4 regions of the Marinobacterium sp. MBR-111 genome follow, and region 1 is predicted to be linked to each of the others. Evidence: predicted binding sites of a transcription regulator. Region 1 holds the regulator's gene; each other region holds the start of a gene.

What was found. Region 1 encodes sigma-54, which starts transcription at its own class of promoters, with help from an activator protein. Its sites were predicted from a motif close to TGGCACNNNNNTTGCTNT; they were not measured.
Region 2: the regulator sigma-54 is predicted to act here: its motif matches at 1,479-1,496, upstream of ABIE61_RS07740 (ammonium transporter).
Region 3: the regulator sigma-54 is predicted to act here: its motif matches at 1,970-1,987, upstream of ABIE61_RS15875 (dimethylamine monooxygenase subunit DmmA family protein).
Region 4: the regulator sigma-54 is predicted to act here: its motif matches at 1,804-1,821, upstream of glnA (glutamate--ammonia ligase).

The regions. Positions count from the first base shown of each region.
Region 1 covers NZ_JBEPQA010000013.1:36,879-40,161, reverse strand. The annotation lists gene lptB (LPS export ABC transporter ATP-binding protein) at 1-510, shown strand, start outside; gene ABIE61_RS10640 (RNA polymerase factor sigma-54) at 562-2,067, shown strand; gene hpf (ribosome hibernation promoting factor) at 2,119-2,409, shown strand; gene ABIE61_RS10630 (PTS sugar transporter subunit IIA) at 2,431-2,892, shown strand; gene rapZ (RNase adapter RapZ) at 2,894-3,283, shown strand, end outside.
Region 2 covers NZ_JBEPQA010000008.1:18,774-22,056, forward strand. The annotation lists gene ABIE61_RS07735 (DUF1989 domain-containing protein) at 1-1,139, shown strand, start outside; gene ABIE61_RS07740 (ammonium transporter) at 1,603-2,937, shown strand; gene ABIE61_RS07745 (hypothetical protein) at 3,025-3,192, shown strand; gene ABIE61_RS07750 (helix-turn-helix domain-containing protein) at 3,228-3,283, opposite strand, start outside.
Region 3 covers NZ_JBEPQA010000028.1:6,489-9,771, reverse strand. The annotation lists gene ABIE61_RS15885 (heme-dependent oxidative N-demethylase family protein) at 1-403, opposite strand, end outside; gene ABIE61_RS15880 (PDR/VanB family oxidoreductase) at 415-1,365, opposite strand; gene ABIE61_RS15875 (dimethylamine monooxygenase subunit DmmA family protein) at 1,365-1,910, opposite strand; gene ABIE61_RS15870 (aminomethyl transferase family protein) at 2,325-3,283, shown strand, end outside.
Region 4 covers NZ_JBEPQA010000003.1:95,400-98,682, forward strand. The annotation lists gene typA (translational GTPase TypA) at 1-1,096, opposite strand, end outside; gene ABIE61_RS03125 (hypothetical protein) at 1,191-1,547, opposite strand; gene glnA (glutamate--ammonia ligase) at 1,903-3,283, shown strand, end outside.

The DNA.
Region 1 (3,283 bases):
CATGAGCGCGCTCGCCGCGGTATCGGCTATCTGCCTCAGGAAGCTTCGGTGTTTCGGAAGCTGAGCGTACATGACAACCTGATGGCCATTCTGGAAACTCGCAAGGAGCTGAACACCTCGGATCGTAAGGCATTGCTGGAGCAGCTGCTGGAAGAGTTCCACATTACTCACCTGCGCAATAGTCTGGGTATGGCCCTGTCTGGCGGAGAGCGTCGACGTGTTGAAATCGCACGGGCCTTGGCAACCGAGCCTGACTTTATCCTGCTGGACGAACCCTTTGCCGGCGTTGATCCAATCTCGGTCAGCGATATCAAACAAACCATTCGCCACCTACAGTCTCGCGGCATTGGCATTCTGATCACCGATCATAACGTGCGCGAGACACTCGACATCTGCGAACGAGCATATATCGTAAGTGAAGGGGGGATACTCGCACAGGGCACACCGGCCGAGATCCTGGCTAACGAACAGGTTCGCCGTGCCTATCTGGGCGAGCAGTTTTCCCTTTGATCCTGAGTCGTCAATCATGTACATCCACTCCGTCCACCTGGCAGCTCTGATATGAAGCAATCGTTACAACTCAAGATCGGCCAGCATCTGACGATGACACCCCAGTTGCAACAAGCAATACGTCTGCTGCAACTGTCAACGCTGGACCTGCAGCAGGAGATCCAGGAAGCCCTGGAGAGCAACCCACTGCTGGAAGTCGAGGAGGAACTGGACAGCGCCGAAGAGACCCAGACTGAAGCCCGTGATGATCGTCACGACGCCTCTGCCGACAGCCTCTCTAACGACACCGCTGACGAGGACAGCTGGGACGAAAACGCACTGGAAGAGCGCTGGAATGATGAAATCCCTCGTGAGCTGTCCACCGACAGCAACTGGGATGATACCTTCCAGCACCAGAGTACACCCGGTCCTGCCCGTGATGATGACTGGGAACCCGGTGATAACGATTCGGCCGAAGACAGCCTTCAGGATCACCTGCTGTGGCAGCTCAACCTGACCCCCATGAGTGACCCTGACCGTATGGTCGCCATGGCCCTTATCGATGCTGTCGATCCGGATGGCTATCTACGCACGGACGTAGATGAAGTTCTGGAACACTTCACCCGGAGCGAACCCCAGCTGTTTGCAGATGCCGAGCCTGAAGAGATTGAAACGGTACTGCACCGCCTGCAACAGTTTGACCCGCCCGGTGTCTGCGCACGAGACCTGAGCGAATGTCTGCAGATACAGCTGCGCCAGCTGCCTGAAAACACTCCGATGCTGAAAGAGGCATTACGCCTGGTACGCGATCACCTGGGTCTGCTCGGCAATCATGACTATCGTACCTTGATGCGCCGCATGCGCCTGAAGGAAGAGGCCCTGCAACAGATCATCAGTCTGATCCAGTCGCTTAATCCAAAACCGGGCACCAGCATCAGCAGTGAACAGTCAGAGTACGTTATACCCGACGTCGTGGTGCGCAAGGTGCGGGGGCAGTGGAATGTAAGCCTCAACTCAGAGGCATCCCCCAAGCTGCGTATCAATACCGACTATGCTGATCTTATAAGACGGGCCGACAACAGCGCTGACAACACCTATCTGAAAAACCATCTACAGGAAGCGCGCTGGTTTCTGAAGAGCCTGCTGAGTCGCAACGAAACCCTGCTCAAGGTCGCCACCGAGATCGTGGCCCGCCAGATCGATTTTTTCGAGGAAGGTGAAGAGGGTATGAAGCCGATGGTTCTGCATGACATCGCTGAAGCCGTAGAGATGCACGAATCAACCATTTCCCGTGTCACTACCCAGAAATACATGCATACGCCCCGAGGCATCTTCGAGCTGAAGTATTTTTTCTCCAGCCATGTGAGCACGTCAGACGGAGGCGCTGCCTCCTCTACCGCCATTCGTGCCTTGATCAAGAAGCTGATCAGCGCGGAGAATACCGCAAAACCACTCAGTGATAACAAGATAGCCGACCTGCTGAAAGAGCAAGGATTTAACGTAGCCAGACGCACAGTGGCAAAATATCGTGAAGCGATGAACATTCCGCCTTCTAATGAGCGCAAGCGTCTGGTTTAATGAGACTACAGGCACGCCGGAAGAACGTGCTTTATGACGAGGAGAAAACCTATGCAGATCAACATCACTGGCCATCACGTCGAACTGACTGACGCCCTGAACGAATATGTACGTACCAAGTTCGACCGACTGGAACGCCACTTCGATAACATCACCAATGTACAGGTCACCCTCAGTGTCGAGAAGCTGCGCCAGAAGGCCGAAGCCGATATCCACCTGGCCGGCGGTGAAGTATTCGCAGCGCATGAGCATGATGACATGTATGCTGCAATTGATGGCATGGTGGACAAGCTTGACCGCCAGATCATCAAGCACAAAGAAAAACTCAAATCCCACAAATAACCGGTAGCAGCACGTCACGACATGCAACTATCAGAACTGCTGACCTCATCCCGTACACTCTGCCACGTCGATGTGGTCAGCAAAAAGCGAGCGCTTGAGCTCGCCAGCCAGACTATCGCCGAGCAGCTGGACGGCATGGCCGCTGAAGATATCTTCAGCGGCCTGATCAACCGAGAACGCCTTGGCAGCACCGGTATCGGTGAAGGCGTTGCCATTCCTCATTGCAGAATTCCAGGTGTTACAACAGCCATCGGATTACTGATGACGCTGTCCAGCCCGATTGACTTCGATGCCATCGACAACCGTCCAGTCGACCTGATCTGCTTCCTGCTGGTTCCCGAAGACGGCGCTGAAGAGCACCTGCAGACACTGGCAGGGTTGGCAGAGCTGTTCAACGACTCCAGCACCCGTGAATCACTGCGCAGCTGCGAAGATTCCTCAAGCCTGCTGGATCGCGTCCAAACTCTCTGCAGAGGCGCCTGACATGCGACTGGTCGTCATCAGCGGCCGCTCCGGCTCAGGCAAAAGCACCGCCCTGCAGGCACTGGAAGATGTCGGTTTCTACTGCATCGACAACCTGCCGGCCCTGCTTCTGCCCGAGCTGATCCGACTGATGCTGGCTGAGGAAAACCCTAATCGAGAAATTGCCGTCAGCATTGATGCTCGCAACCTTCTGAGCAACCTGAAACAGTTCCCCAGTGTGATGTGCACTCTGCGTGAACAGTCCAAGCTGAGCACCGAAACCCTGTTTCTTGATGCTGGTGAAGCTACTCTGCTGCGACGCTATAACGCAACCCGGCGGCGTCACCCACTCACCGATAAACAACAGAGCCTGCAGCAAGCAATTCGAACCGAACGCAGCCTGCTCGAGCCC
Region 2 (3,283 bases), on a different contig from region 1:
AACAGACCGCGTTTCACAGCCGTACTTCGAAACTGACCAAGCACTTTGATGAATACCGCGGCTATTGGGTGCCGACCGAATTTGAAGGTTGGGGCGCGCGTGCCGAATATCTGGCCTGTCGTGAGTCCGTCGCTGTCATGGATCTGTCGCCGTTGCGCAAGTTCGAAGTGGTTGGCCCCGATGCCGAAGCGCTGTTGCAGTATGCCCTGACCCGTAATGTGCGCCGGCTTGCGGTGGGTGAAATTGTCTACTCGGCCGCCTGTTTCGAGACCGGTGGCATGGTGGATGACGGCACGCTGTTCCGCATGGGGGAGCAGGCCTTCCGCTGGGTATGCGGCGATCCCTGGTCCGGCACCTGGCTGCGTGAGCTGGCCGCCCAGCGCGGAGATCGGGTCAGTATTCGTGAGTCGACCGACCAGCTGCATAACCTGGCCGTACAGGGGCCCAACAGCCGAGCGCTGCTGTCGGAATTGATCTGGCAGCCGGAAAACCGGACACCGGTGAGCGAATTGAAGTGGTTCCACTTCACCATTGGCCGTTTGGGCGGGCCGGAAGGCATACCGCTGATGGTTTCGCGGACCGGCTACACCGGTGAGTTGGGTTTTGAGGTGTGGTGTCATCCCGATGACGGCGCAGCGGTATGGGATGCGATTTGGCAGGCCGGCCAGCCCCATGGTCTGGCGCCACTGGGGTTTGCCGCGTTGGACATGCTGCGAATCGAGGCGGGCTTGATCTTTGCTGAGCACGAATTCTGCAACCAGACCAACCCCTACGAGGCCGGCATCGGCTTCACCGTGCCGATGAAAACCAAGGAAGAAGACTTCAGCGGGCGAGCGGCGCTGCAGCGGCAGTCGCCTGAGAGCAGGCAGAAGCTGGTGGGGCTGGTGCTGGATGGCAATGAGCCTGTTCACCACGGTGATCTGGTGTACGACGGGCGCATGCCGGTTGGTCAGATAACCAGCGCAACGGCCTCGCCCTTGCTGGGCAAAATGATTGCACTCTGTCGGGTTCAGCCCGCCTGGTCTGAACCGGGTACCCGACTGGAAGTGGGTCAGCTGGACGGACTGCAGAAGCGGTTGCCGGCTCAGGTTCAGGCACTGCCTTTCCATGATCCGGAGCGGATCAAAGTGAGAAGCTGATACCCCTGAAAATATCTTTCATGAAAGCGCCCTTTGTGGGCGCTGCTTAATCCTCCTCCACTAAAGCCAGAAAAAAGGGACCCTCAAATGAGGATCCCTTTATGATCAAAAACTATGGGACAGCAGTGCCTTTGTGGGCGCTTTTTTTGTGCTTGGCTACTAAATGAACAATACGGGTGCACGCAAGTGCGAAAAGCCCTCGTATAAAGCACGGTAATTATCCACAGGGTGTTTTATCCGAGAAAATAATTTTTCACTCAAGAGTTAATTGTTTTTAAAACGTTATAAAACAATATCTTATAAATGTTATTTCTATATTTTATGGGTTGTGGATACTTTTGGCACATGGTTTGCTTTTTCTTATCAGGAAATAAATATCACTGAAGAGCAAGGATGTTCGGGCTTATATGCTGCGACGCAGCAAACAAAAGCGGACCCTTTCCGCATAAACGAGGACAAGCCTATGACTGTGGAAACCGTGGAGTCGCTCAAGGCGACTTTCGAAATGCACCAAGCGATGAATGTGGAAGTGTTCTACTGGTGGTGTACTGCCATCATGTTCATGATCCATGCCGGATTCCTCGCCTATGAAATTGGCGCTTCCCGCGTCAAGAACGCCCTGACCTCAGGGATGAAGAATATTCTGACCCTTTCGGTCATTATTCCAACCTTCTACTTCTTCGGCTGGTGGATCTACAATGCCTTCCCGAACGGCCTGATTCCGATTGATGCTTCTGCGGCGCTGCCCTGGAGTGTGAGCATGGGGCCTGACGTTAAGGATATGGGTACCGGCATCTTCTTCGCCGCCTTCGCCCTGTTTGGTGCTACCACCGGCTCGATCCTGTCCGGTGCCGTGATCGAACGTATCCGTCTGAGTGCCTTCCTGATCCTGGCGGCCATTCTTGGTTCCGCTGTCTGGATTCTGGCTGGTGCCTGGGGTTGGCACCCGGATGGCTGGCTGCTGACCAAGCTGGGCTACCACGATGTGGGTGCGTCTGGTGTGGTACATGGGGTTGCCGGCTTCTTCGCGCTGGGTGTGCTGATGAACCTGGGTGCGCGCGTTGGCAAGTTCCAGAACGGTGTTGCGATGTATATCCCGCCACACAGCCTGCCGATGTCACTGATCGGCCTGATGATGATCATCGTCGGTTTCTTTGGCTTCCTGGGTGGCTGCATCATCTTTAATAGTGGTGATACCGGCTGGACCACGATCTATGGCAACCCGACCAACCTGTCCGCGTTCGGCTTCAACACCTTGATGGGCTTTGCCGGTGGTGTCATCGGTGCCTACCTGACCTCGCGTGAGCCGTTCTGGACCATGTCCGGTGGCCTGGCAGGGATCATCACCGTGGCTGCGGGGCTGGATCTCTACTACCCGGGTCTGGCCTTTGTCATCGCCGCCAGCGGTGGTGCACTGATGCCGGTTGTGGGCCGCATGATCGAGAAGATGGGCGTGGATGATGCCGTGGGTGCGGTGGCAGTACACGGTTTCTGTGGCCTTTACGGTGTCGTGATGGTCGGTGTGTTTGCCTCTTCTTACCCGAATGTGGGTGACCTGCCTGATATTACTCTAACCGGGCAGCTGATTGGTGGCATCGTGATGGCACTGACCGGCTTCATTCCGGGCTGGGGCATCTCCTACGTGCTGAAGAAACTGAATGCCCTGCGTGTACCGCCTCAGGTCGAAGTGCTCGGTCTGGACCTGGTCGAAATCCCGGCCAAGCCCTACCCAGAGTCACTGCCGGCACAGGCGATCATCGAGAACACGCTGGAGCCGGGTCAGGAAAAACTGGTCTGAGCTTTCACTGAAATGGCGCTGTCTTGGCAGCGCCCCATGAACGAAAGATGAGTCAACAAGGGTGCGAATGGCACCGAGGAGCACATCATGTTTTCAAGTCCAATCACCAGCTGGGAAAACGTATCCGCCTACTTCACGTTCGCTGACAGCCCAACCGGCATTGCCATCAGTCTGGCTGCTGCCGTAGGGCTCTATCTGTTTCTGAACGCCAGCATTATGAAGCACGAGAAAGAGGCGTTCGACAAACACCTGTAAACCGTTAAGAGGGAGGCTTCGGCCTCCCTTGGCTTTCAGTGGGCGATACGTCTGAGGGTTTCTGAGGGGCGCTCGCCAAAAAGGCGTCTGT
Region 3 (3,283 bases), on a different contig from region 1:
TGAAGCTATCCTTGATATTGAGCAGCCGGTTTTCCCAGGTCCACTGGTCACCATCAACCTGCAGGCTGAAATGTTCGGGGTAATCCGCTGCCAGTGATGTCATGCATCGCTCGATCATATCCCAGCACGCGAGATCCATATGCGGCATCGCCAGACAGCGTTTGGGATTTTCTTCCAGCACGGTGGCACGCTCGGCCATCTCCGACAGATAGTGTTCGTCGATATCCAGCAGAAACTCAAACACTGACCCTTCCGGCCCCGGCGTCACGTGGGGCTCAATGTTGACCGAGTAGCGATACTCGTCCTCTGGAAACGGGAACGGAAAACGTGCAACGGCACCGGGGCTGTTGCTGTAGGTAAAGTCATCACGAAAGGTTTGTACGGGTTTGGGTGACATGCGCATAGCTGTCGCTCCTATAGATCCAAAGTCAGGTGTTTGCCGGCGGCACGGGAGACACAGGGCATAATGCAGCTGCCGCTGGAGCGCTCGTCGTTGGACAGGAAGTCATCTCGATGTTCAACATCGCCCTCAAGAACAGCCGTGCGACATTGGCCACAGACGCCTGCACGGCACAGATTGGGAACCTTGACGCCTTCACGCTCCAGCGCTTCAAGCAGGCTTTCATCGGCCGCTACGTCCACCGTTTTTCCGCTGTGGGTCAGCTGCGCCTTGAACGGCTCGCCCGGCTCGGGTGCGGCAAAGGCTTCGAAATGGATCAGGCTGTCTGGCCAGCCCAAAGCGGCTGCCGTGCTGCGAACACCATCAATCAACGATTCAGGGCCACAGATATAGACATGGGTCCCCGGCCCCTGACCGCTCAACACGGCAGTCAGGTCACATTTATTACCCTGCACAGAGTCATAGCGATGGAGAGCCGATCCAAGTTGCTGCTGCAGTTGATCCAGATAGGCGCCGGTTTGACTACTTCGATACAGATAGTGCAACTCGAACTCAGCACCCTTCCGTTTGAGTTCCGGGATATACGACATGAAGGGGGTGATGCCAACGCCACCGGCAATCAGCAGGTGTTTGCGGGCAGTCATCACGGGAGCAAAGAGGTTGGCCGGTGGTGTGATCGCCAGCTGGTCCCCTACGTTCACCTGTCCATGCATGAAAGAAGAACCGCCACGGGAGGCGTCCTGCAACCGCACGGCAATGCTGTACCGGCGCGGCGTGGCAGGGTCACCGCACAACGAATAGGCATTGCGGATCTCGCGCGATGCGCCCGGCATGATCACCTGAACATGACTGCCGGGTGAAAACGCCGGCAGTCGGCCTTCAATCGCTTCCAGTTTGAACTCTCGAATCATCGGTGCCACCTGCTCGATGGCCATCACACGCACCGGTATGCTGTCGATACTCATTACTGCAACACCTCCTGTTCCGGCTGTTCATCAGGATCTTCAGCATTGATCTGCACCCCTACGTAGGCACCATGCAGACGGGCAAAATGATCCCGTACCAACAACAAACGACCACACCCTGTGCAGGTGTGAGGACTGGCTGCCACCCCCTCCATGAGGGTGTAGCAATGGGTGCAGAACAACCGGCGGGCGGCACTAATCGGAGGGGCCAGCTGGATCTGCTCATCAACCAGCCCGGCCGACAGCGCTTGATTGCGTATGTCCCACAGGAAGCCTTCACTTCCGGCCACGTACAGCCGGGTGGTCACCGGCGCGTCATTCAGAATGTGTTGCAGGTAGCCCGACAGGGAATCCGCCAGCGTGCCCGGGGCATTGCCCGGTTCCGCCACCAGCCATTGGGCACCTGATTCCGCACACTGACGGTACAGCGGTTCCAGCAGGTGCTCTGCGTCTGACTCACTGACAAACAACTGTAACCCTGCCGTCGCGACCAGCTCGGGTAGCGTGTAGGTTGGACGACTCTTAATGGATGGATCGATCTGCATCACTACTCCTTTTGGGTTACCCAAAATTTATTAGTGGTGTAATTTATTTCTCCTCAGGAAAAGCAATTTTTCTGCCAAAAGATGAAAATATATAGATTTCAATATCTTAGGATCATCAATCCAAAACATCTCCTCTATAAGGGCACAGCAACAGTGCATTTCCGTATCCGGATGACTCAGCACAGGGCAGATGATCATTACGGTGCAAAAGTACCCCGGTTGACCCAAAACGGGTCGCACTTCAGCTACCCGTACCCAAATATTGGCCAAGGCCCGAGCCAGTTTTGATTGGGATTATTTTTTCATTTTATAAATCATGAGGTTGAGTCTTAATGGCCCGGAACTTGCTTTCCTATCAGGAATAATAGTTCCTCTTCAGGAATTAATTATGATCTGTTACCAATGGAGAGAAAAATGGCTAATTCATGGCGTATCGCCGCACTGGCTGAAAGACATCGTGCCCTGGGCTCAAACCTTGAAGACTGGAACGGCCTGCCTACGGCATGGACCTACAGCAAAAGCGGTTACACTCTGGCCGATGAGCACGAAGCAATCCGTACCAAGGCAGGCTTGATGGATGTATCAGGCTTGAAGAAGGTGCACTACGTGGGTCCACATGCCGAGAGTCTTCTGGAGTGGGCCACCACGCGTGACATCTCCAAGCTGTATCCGGGCAAGGCGGTCTACGCGACCATGCTGAATGAAGCCGGCAAGTTTATCGATGACTGTGTCATCTACCGCATGGGCCCCAACGCTTTCATGGTTGTGCATGGCACCGGCGCCGGCTATGAACGCCTGACCCAAGCGGCACTGGGCAAACAGGTTGCCGTGCTGTTTGATGACGACATGCACGATCTGTCACTGCAAGGCCCCACTGCGGTGGACTTCCTTGCTGAGCATATCCCCGGCATCCGGGATCTGGCCTACTTCCACCACACGCACGCACGCCTGTTCGGTTGCCCGATCACCATTTCACGCACCGGCTATACCGGCGAGCGCGGTTACGAGATCTTCTGCAAGGCGGCCGACGCCACCACCATCTGGGACGGCATTCTGGAGCACGGCAAGGCGTTCGGCATTATTCCCTGCTCTTTCACCGCTCTCGACTGGCTGCGTACCGAAAGCTACCTGTTGTTCTATCCGTTCGATAACTCCGAGATGTACCCGTTCGAAAACGAACCGGCCGGCGATACGCTCTGGGAGCTGGGTCTGGACTTCACCGTGTCCAAGGACAAGACCGAATTCTGCGGTGCCTACGAGCACTTCCGCCTGCAGGGCAAGGAGCGATTCAAGATTTTCGGTGTTTTGCTGGAAGGAAAAGAGGCCGCGTCCGAGGGGGATGAACTCTGGGCCGATGGCAAAAAGGTGGGGGT
Region 4 (3,283 bases), on a different contig from region 1:
GGTGCAGTTCACCACGACCGGATACACGGAATTTTTCCGGGGTATCACCGGGCTCAACACGCAGGGCCACGTTATGAATCAGTTCACGATCCAGACGCTCCTTGATGTTACGGCTGGTGACGAACTTGCCTTCCTGGCCTGCAAACGGAGAGTCGTTAACCTGGAAGGTCATGGATACGGTGGGCTCGTCTACCGACAGTGCCGGCAGTGCTTCGACCACTTCCGGGTCGCAGAGGGTATCGGAGATGTTCAGCTCATCCAGACCGGTCACGCAGATGATGTCACCTGCCTGAGCCGTATCAACTTCAATACGCTCCAGACCATGGTAGCCCATGATCTTGAGCACACGACCGTTTCGCACCTTGGCGTGGCTGTCGATTACCTTCACCTGAGTGTTGGTTTTGATCCGGCCACGGGACACGCGGCCGACACCGATAACACCCACATAGCTGTTGTAGTCCAGTGCGGAGATCTGCATCTGGAACGGGCCGTCGGCATCGACACGCGGTGCGTGCACGTGCTTGACGATCGCTTCGAACAGCGGCGTCATGTCGTCGGCCATTTCTTCGGGGTCATTGCCGGCAATGCCGTTCAGGGCAGAAGCGTAGACGATCGGGAAGTCGAGCTGTTCGTCGGTGGCACCCAGGTTGTCGAACAGGTCAAATACCTGGTCCATAACCCAGTCCGGACGTGCGCCCGGGCGGTCGATCTTGTTGATGACCACGATCGGGTGCAGGCCCTGAGCAAAGGCTTTCTGAGTTACGAAGCGGGTCTGCGGCATCGGGCCGTCAACCGCATCCACCAGCAGCAGAACCGAGTCCACCATGGAGAGTACACGTTCAACCTCACCACCAAAGTCCGCATGTCCCGGGGTGTCAACGATGTTGATACGATAGTCGTTCCAGCGAATGGCCGTGTTCTTGGCCAGAATGGTGATACCGCGCTCACGCTCCTGGTCATTGGAATCCATGATGCGCTCAGCGCTTTCATCGCGGCGGTTCAGAGTGCCTGACTGCTGCAGCAGCTTGTCGACCAGTGTGGTTTTGCCGTGGTCAACGTGGGCGATAATGGCAATATTTCGGAGGTTTTCAATCACGCGTGTGTACCCTGTGATGGTGTAAAGCGCGACATTATACGGAAGGGAGGTTAAACAAGCGATCACTGAGTGATCATTATTCTGTGACAGCAGTCTATTTTTTTCCATTGACCTCAGACTGATACTGCTCGCTTGCGGTGCAGTATTTCTGAGCCATGTGCAGATAGTGCGATCGGGTATCGCCGCTATAGGTATCCGTCAGTGCACGGTAACGACTGCAGCGGGCTCGAAGTGTGTGGGCGGCCTGCTCGCGGCAGAGTCGATACATATAGCTGCTATCGGGGTAGTTGTAGCAGATTGTTTCCAGTCTGATCTCACCGTTACGTTCCAGCCACTGGGCCGGGAAGCGCTTGCGGTAGCTTTCCTCTGAGGCGGTGGAGGCTGTCGCAGCGGTGCTGATGCTCAATAATGCGGTCATCAGTGTGGCAATCATCAATTCCCTGGCAGCCATGTTCCTCTCCGTTGGTTGAGCATCTCGTCGTCACAGGTTACTGGTAAAAAAAGCTGTCGGGAAGCCTGCCTCAGGCACAGCATTTCTGGTCTGATTGCACTATCATGGATTACCGATTACCAGTACGGCCCCAAAATCGACCATTAATGCACCTTAATGGGTCATTATTTCCCGGCATGCACGATTTTGGTGCCTTCTGTATTATCAAAGGATGTGAGATAAACAGAAAATCAGTGGGTTAGCATGATTTTCAAGATGGCACAGCCTTTGCTTATGTAATAGCAAACCGGTTTCCGGATCCGTAATGACAGAAGTATTGTTTTGGCAATACTTAATAACGAGTGGGGATAGCCAAATGTCAGAGAAGACTCTGAATCTGATCAAAGAAAGCGGCGCAAAATGGATCGACATGCGCTTCACCGATTTCAAAGGCAAGGAACAGCACGTGACCATCCCTGTCACAGACATGGGTGATGACTTCTTTGAAGACGGCAAAATGTTTGATGGTTCTTCCATTGCCGGCTGGAAGGGTATTCAGGAATCCGACATGATCCTGCGTCCGGATGACAGTGCTTCCGTTCTGGATCCCTTTACCGAAGATGCAACCGTTATCGTACGCTGTGACATCATCGAGCCGGCTACTGGCCAGGGTTATGAGCGTGATCCGCGTTCTGTTGCCAAGCGCGCTGAAGAGTATCTGAAGTCTACCGGTATTGCCGACTCCGCTATGTTGGGCCCAGAACCCGAATTCTTCGTGTTTGACGGTGTTGAGTGGCACGCCGACATCAGTGGCTGCGGTTACAGCATCCAGTCTGAAGAAGCATCATGGGCATCCAACCACAAGATCGAGGGTGGTAACACCGGTCACCGTCCGCGCGTCAAAGGCGGTTACTTCCCGGTTCCGCCGATTGATTCCCTGCATGATCTGCGTGCAGCGATGTGCGATGCCATGGAAGCCATGGGCCTGACCATCGAAGTACACCACCACGAAGTGGCGACTGCCGGTCAGTGTGAAATCGGTGTGCGTGGCAACACCCTGGTCGCCAAGGCAGACGAAGTTCAGATCCTGAAGTACTGTGTACACAACGTTGCGCATGCATACGGCAAAACCGCTACCTTCATGCCCAAGCCGCTGGTTGGTGATAACGGTTCCGGCATGCATGTTCACCTGTCCATGTCCAAGGACGGTGCCAACATCTTCGCAGGTGACGGTTACGGTGGTCTGAGCGAAACCGCTCTGTACTACATTGGTGGTATCGTTAAGCACGCTAAAGCGCTGAATGCTATCTGCAACCCGTCTACCAACTCCTACAAGCGTCTGGTCCCGGGCTTCGAAGCACCGGTTATGCTGGCTTACTCCGCCCGCAACCGTTCCGCTTCCCTGCGTATTCCGTACACCACCAGTCCGAAAGGGCGTCGAGTTGAAGCGCGCTTCCCTGATCCGGCTGCCAACCCGTACCTCTGCTTTGCAGCGCTGCTGATGGCCGGCCTTGACGGTATCCAGAACAAGATCCACCCGGGCGATCCGGCTGACAAGGATCTGTACGACCTGCCGCCGGAAGAGGCAAAAGAGATCCCGACTGTTGTCGCTTCTCTGACCGAAGCGCTGGATGCTCTGGAAGAAGACCGTGAGTTCCTGACACGTGGCGGCGTATTCACCGACGACATGCTGGATGCGTACATCAAGCTGAAGCGTGAAGAAGTGGCTAAAGTGAACATGACCACTCACCCGGTCG